Regions from separate parts of the Lysinibacillus sp. OF-1 genome, predicted to be linked through region 2. Evidence: riboswitches for the same ligand, from Rfam matches in the RefSeq annotation. Region 2 holds a riboswitch; the other holds the start of a gene.
What was found. A riboswitch is a leader RNA that binds a small molecule or an ion and turns the genes downstream of it on or off. The one in region 2 is predicted to bind FMN.

Region 1: another riboswitch for FMN. It lies ahead of NV349_RS06095 (ECF transporter S component); the one in region 2 lies ahead of ribE (riboflavin synthase).

The regions. Positions count from the first base shown of each region.
Region 1 covers NZ_CP102798.1:1,292,944-1,296,374, forward strand. Annotated here, with positions in the region: gene NV349_RS06090 (RNA polymerase subunit sigma) at 1-896, shown strand, start outside; FMN riboswitch at 1,053-1,240, shown strand; gene NV349_RS06095 (ECF transporter S component) at 1,460-2,047, shown strand; gene NV349_RS06100 (sodium-dependent transporter) at 2,233-3,431, shown strand, end outside.
Region 2 covers NZ_CP102798.1:1,580,268-1,583,698, forward strand. Annotated here, with positions in the region: gene NV349_RS07490 (YibE/F family protein) at 1-924, opposite strand, end outside; FMN riboswitch at 1,340-1,465, shown strand; FMN riboswitch at 1,581-1,706, shown strand; gene ribE (riboflavin synthase) at 1,936-2,574, shown strand; partial or broken gene ribB (3,4-dihydroxy-2-butanone-4-phosphate synthase) at 2,599-3,225, shown strand; gene ribH (6,7-dimethyl-8-ribityllumazine synthase) at 3,244-3,431, shown strand, end outside.

The DNA.
Region 1 (3,431 bases), 290 kb from region 2:
CTGCTACGCAAGACGAAGCACTCCAATCTCCTATCGTAGCAGAGCATGAGCGCATGTTATCTTTACGGTCATCTGTCTATGAGGAAGATGTGAAAGATGCTGTCGTTTTCCGTATTGGCTTAGCAGGGCGAGATGCGGAAAGTGTACCAATGACGTATGTGATACCAAATGAGCGAGTAGCAACGGATTTTGGAACAGAAAAACCTTCTACTTTACAGATGTATGAAAAATACGCGCCTCAAATAGATGAGAAAGCTAAAGGATTTACTGATTACCATCCTTACAAAGGTGAGCTGAAGGAGAAGGACGATAAGCTTGTCCATGTGCTACCAAAGGACAATAGCTATGATGTTGCTTCTGCTACTGTCAATGAGTACAAAGGAACTTTGGAGGATACATTCTCTGATTCTGAATATACAGAAGTTGAGATTCAAAATGAAGATGGAACACCTTATGAGTTTTCTCAAGAAGGTGAGCCAAGTCCACCTATGTCATTAACGAACGCCAAGCATTATAATTATTATATATATCAAGATGGTACAGGTGCAGAATATTTATCACCAGATTTCCGTCAAACATTTGCAAATGTCACAGAGGCGCTCACACTGATGAAAAATAAAAATGATGATGTCTATGTGTCCGTTGTTCCTGAAAACGTATCATATACGGTGACAGAGGAAGCAGAGGGCGTAGTCGTTACATTTGATCTTCCGCTTGATTTAACATCAATGGAACCGATTCGTGCCACACAACTGATTGAGGCCATGATGTTAACGGCTGCTAGCTTTGACCAACAATTACGCCTAAATAATGTTGTCCAAGAAAGCTGGGAGGGCTTTGATTTAAAAATGTTTTTACCAAAGCCTGTAGGGCCAAATAAGCAATATATGCCTTAGTCAAAGAAAATAACAATAAGAAATGGAGCATTCCTGTTCGGTGAGGATGCTCCATTTTTTTTACAATGCATACAAGTCTAATAGGTTTTTTGAGCAGAACTATTTACTTTTTGTTGATAATTCTTTATAGTAAAACTGTAGTATAAAATAATAGTGATTCATCTTCGGGGCAGGGTGAAAATCCCGACCGGCGGTAATAGAGTGCTAAACCGTTAATGTTTATTCATTAACTCGAATGGTTTAGGCAAAACTCTTTAGCCCGCGACCTGTGCAAATTTATTTGCATGGCTGACTTGGTGAAATTCCAAGGCCGACAGTTACAGTCTGGATGGGAGAAGATGGAGGTACGATCGTCATTCATTGTTATGAAATGAACTATGACTGAGCGCTTTTTTTGTATGGCTTTTAAAATAGTGCTCAAAAAATAGTTTAGATTGACGCTTATTCGTCATGCCTTTCTCCCTTGTGCTTTTTAATGCATAAGGGTTTTTTCATGCTAACAATTGAAAGATCGTCACCTTTCTTCTTGCGAGATTGAATCAGCAAAGAGGAGAGAGTTTTCTATGAAGAAAAATGTTAAACTTCAATCGTTTATTACGATTGGTATGCTGAGCAGTATTTCGTTTTTATTAATGCTTTTTAATTTCCCAATACCGCCGTTCCCAGCATTTTTGGAAGTGGACTTTAGTGATATGCCTGCATTAATAGCGGCCATCACAATGGGACCTGTAGCTGGTATTTTAGTAGAATTGTTTAAAAATGTGTTGGATTGGATTTTCTCGGGTACACCAACAGGTGTGCCAGTAGGGCATATTGCCAACTTTACAACAGGCATTTTATTTATTTTGCCAGTTAGCTTTATTTTTAATCGTTTTAAAACGACTGCTGGTCTTGTTGGAGGTTTAGCGACAGGAACAGTCGTGATGGCAGTAGGAATGAGCGTTTTGAACTATGTTGTATTTTTACCGATGTACACATATTTCCTTGGTATGGAACCTGTTGTAGGTGACTCCCTTTATAAAATGATCGTCGCTGGAATTTTACCATTTAATATTGTAAAAGGTATTTTATTAACAGCTATTATGGCGTTTTTATTTACTACAATGCGCAAATGGATCGACCGCCAGCGCTCTATGTATATAGCAAAATAATGGACCATAAACCTCGAGTAGTTAGCTCGAGGTTTTTTTGTGGGAAGAAGTGATGGGACGAATAAAATTAGAAAAAAGTAGTAGAAAATGCTCGTGCTCTAGTGCTTTATTATTATAATCTAGTCGAAGAACACATTTTCATGTAGAATAGAGGGGAGTTTAGAAAGTTTGAGGAGTTTGAAGAGATGAGTGAAAAAAAGGGACAGTGGTCTAGTAAATTAGGATTTATTTTAGCATCAGCGGGTGCTGCGATTGGACTAGGAGCAATTTGGAAGCTACCGTATGTAACGGGGCAAAGTGGTGGAGGTGCATTCTTCCTAATCTTTGTGTTATTTACGTTATTAATAGGGTTGCCAATGCTATTGTCCGAGTATGTTTTAGGGCGTGGTACACAATCGGAGGCGGTAACCGCGTATAAAAAGGTTGCTCCGACAAAACCAGGATGGGCTTGGATTGGCCGAATGGGTGTGCTAGGTTGTTTTTTATTATTAACATTTTATAGTGTTGTTGGAGGTTGGATTTTTATTTACAGCGGGCTAGGCGTCGCTGGTGCTGTGATAGATCCTGCGATTGATCCAGCTGCACTATTTGGAAAAATTATAGGTACACCTTGGATTACGCTAGTAGGTTTAGCTTTGTTTACATTAGCTAACGTACTCGTTATTTCATTAGGTGTACAAAATGGTATTGAAAAGGCGAATAAATGGATGATGCCGTTACTCTTTGTGATGTTCATTGTTCTGGTTGTGCGTGCTGTTACATTAGATGGCGCAATGGAGGGAGTGAAATTCTTCTTATGGCCTGATTTCTCAAATATTACTGGTAGGGCATTATTAGAAGCGTTAGGGCAATCATTCTTTGGATTAGCTGTAGGATTTTCTTGTCTTGTTACATATAGTTCCTATCTAAAAAAAGATGTCAGCCTTCCAAATTCAGCAGGTTCTGTTGTGCTCTTAACCGTGCTTGTATCATTTTTAGCGGGTTTAGCAATCTTCCCTGTTGTGTTTGCCTTTGATTTAGAGCCAGCCGCGGGACCGGGCTTGTTGTTCATGGTGCTGCCGACAGCTTTTAGTCAAATGCCGTTTGGAGAATTATTTTTAGCGATGTTTTTATTGCTATTTTTATTTGCTACATTAACGTCATCATTTAGTTTATATGAGATTATCGTAGCGGCATTTATGGAACATAGTCAGAAATCTCGTCCGATGTGGACGCTTTTACTTGGTGTAGTCGTATTGATTGCGGCTATTCCAGCGGCACTTTCTTCTAGTGTTTTATCGGATGTAACCATTTTTGAGAAAAGTATTTTTGATGCCACTGATTTTTTAGTGTCGAATATAATGCTGCCATTAGGAAATTTATTCATTGCTATTTTTATTGCCCA
Region 2 (3,431 bases):
ATTTTTCAAATAGAGAATAACCATCGGTATGGAGCCACAAAGGTAGGCAAAGAACAAAATACTCGTAATGGTGCCCATAATATCTTTCCCGATTTCATGCCCTGAAGATTTAAGTGCCTTCACAGAAATAGTAGGGTCTTGTTCATATAAAGCAAAGATTGAAGAAGCCATCGTAATAGAGACATCCATGACAGCCCCAAGTGAGCCAATAAATAAGCCAGCCATAAAGACTGTACGATAGGGGCGTGTTAAAAATTGCATTTCTTCATAGCGAAGACCGTTTTCACCAGTTAACCACATCACGACAGAGCTAATGATGAGTGCCATAACGGTTCCTAAAAGTGTAGACACAATAGCTGCATACGTTTTCGTGTTCAAGCCGCTAATCAGTAACAACGAAATGATCGTAAATAGAAGAGCGCAAATACCACTGATGACTAACAAGCTCAGGTTACCATGTTTCACATATAAATCTAACGCGAATGATAAAATCAATGCATTGACAATTAAACTAATAATGGAAAACAAGCCTTGTCTTTTTCCTATAAGGAGTAAGACAAAAATAAAAATCCACGCAATCATGAGAAGGGTTTGATCTCGTTTTAAATCGAGAATGGTCCCAGTTAGCCCTGACTGTGATGCGTGATTATCTATGGAGACAAAGATTTCATTGCCCACACGGTATTCTTGATCGAAAGCTCCAGAGGCGGAATAGTCATTCGTCAAATGGATGGATTGCCCTTTATGTGGTCCATTTTGTATCACGGCTGTAATATGCTGTGTAAATAAATAATCATCATTATCATACATATCTGTCATTGGTTCTGATTCTGCTACATCAGCTTTTATCACCTCAGCAATCGGTCGATCATAAAATGATTCATTATGATGAACGAACACAATCGAAAGCACGCAGCAGAGCATTAATAAGGCATAGAAAATACCTTGCTTCAATGGGATGTTTTTAAAAAATAGCAAGTAAATGACCTCCAAAGTGCTGGACTGAATTGTCACTTGTAAAGGAACGTTTTAGTGAAAGGGAAGTTCCATGCACAGTTTAAATGTTATCAGTTTAATGATTTCGTTTACATTTATCAAGTCATTGTTATATTAAGCTGAAGACTCCCTTGCGGCGAGTGATTAAACACCTGATAACACCATCAAAAAACGCCGTCTCCTGTGGCAATAACATTGCATGTTGCTCAATGCCTCAGGCGGACGTCACAAACGCGAAAAACCTGGATGCATTGTTGATCTGCTATAATTCTTTTTGAAAAATTTTTAAAAAGAGGGATGGATAATAGAATAAAATAGTGTTATCGTAAGATTAGCTAAATAAAAAATCCTTCAGGGTAGGGTGAAATTCCCGATCGGCGGTGATGAAGTAATTCAAAGTCCGTGAGCGCAAGCTGATTTGGTGCAAATCCAAAACCGACAGTTATAGTCTGGATGGGAGAAGGGTAAAAATGCGAGCTTTTTAAATTGATTGTAATTTAGAAGGTTTATTTTCCTATGCATTTATTACACTACTTCCCACAAGCTTGTTGGGAAGTTTTTTATTTAGTGCCAATCGAATAGAAGATGTTCTTCGGGGTAGGGTGAAATTCCCAATCGGCGGTGATGAAGTAATTCAAAGTCCGTGAGCGCAAGCTGATTTGGTGCAAATCCAAAACCGACAGTTATAGTCTGGATGGGAGAAGAACAAATGAGATGACAGTCTATGGAAAAAATAGTTTTCAATTAGGCTTATTTGTTGATGTCTTATACTCCCAAACCCCTTTGCTGAAAGGGGTTTTTGTTTTTTATCGATAGCTAGAGAAGGAGAAGGAGGAGACGGATAAAACTAGAGAAGTGACGGATAGACCTTCGAAACTGATGGATAAGACTTCAAAAGTGAAGGATAGAAGCCTAAATCAATGAAAAGTAGGTGATGGAATGTTTACAGGGCTTGTAGAGGATATTGGCATTTTAAAAGCCATGCAAAGCGATAGGGACAGTATGAAAATAACAGTTCAATCAGCCAAGATAGCAGAAGATGTCAAGCTTGGAGACAGTATCGCGGTTAATGGTGTTTGTTTAACGGTGACATATTTTACGGAACAGACGCTTACGATGGATGTGATGCCTGAAACAGTCAACGCAACCAATTTACAGCAGCTCGTGGTAGGGGATTCCGTGAATTTAGAGCGTGCCATGCCTGCTAATGGGCGATTTGGCGGTCATTTTGTTGCTGGGCATGTGGATGGGGTCGGTAAAATTTTGCGCAAACGTCCAGTAGCCAACGCAGTCTATATCGATATCGAATTGTCAGAGGAACTAACCAAATTTTGCATTCCGAAGGGTTCTATTACGATTGATGGCACAAGCTTAACCCTTTTCCATGTTGACACGAACAGTGTCACGATTTCACTAATTCCCCATACGTACAAAGAAACCGTATTAGGCATGAAGAAGGCTGGAGCGATTGTGAATATCGAAACAGATTTAGTTGGTAAATATATTTTACAGCAACTGAAAAAAGGGCAAGCAACACCAACCATTACGAGAGATTACTTAGCACAACATGGTTTTTAACAACTGAACGAGGAGATGACAAAAGTGCTATATGCAATTGAAGAGGCCATTGAGGATTTAAAGCAAGGCAAAATGATTGTAGTGGTTGATGACGAGGATCGGGAAAATGAAGGAGATCTTCTGGCACTCGCTGAATTCATGACACCAGCAACTATAAACTTTATGGCAACCTATGGTAGAGGATTAATTTGTACACCGATTTCACAGCAGCTTGCACAACAGCTAGATTTACATCCGATGGTTCAGCACAATACGGATAATCACCAAACAGCGTTTACCGTAAGTATCGACCATGAGGATACAACGACAGGAATTAGTGCGTATGAACGAGCATTTACGATACAAAAAATGATTGAAAAGCAAGCGAAGCCGATTGAGTTTCGTCGACCTGGTCATGTTTTTCCGCTCATTGCGAAGGATAATGGTGTTTTAGAGCGAAGAGGGCATACGGAGGCGACTGTCGATTTGGCAAAACTTTGTCATAGTGTGCCAGTGGGTGTTATTTGCGAGATCATGGGCGATGATGGTCATATGCTACGCTTTGAGGAATTGATAAAGTACGCAGCACAGCATGACTTGAAAATGATATCAATAGAGGCACTTGTAGCATACCGCAGTCAATTGCTGACAACTGAAAATAAAATTTCTATTTAAAAAGGAGAAAGAACAATGGGTCAAACATTTGAAGCACAATTAATTGGAACGGGTTTAAAAATTGCAGTTGTGGTAGGTCGATTTAATGAATTCATCACAAGCAAATTATTGGACGGTGCAATGGACGGCTTAACACGACATGGTGTTGATGAAGCGTCTATTGATGTTGCTTGGGTTCCAGGAGCTTTTGAAGTTCCTTTTAT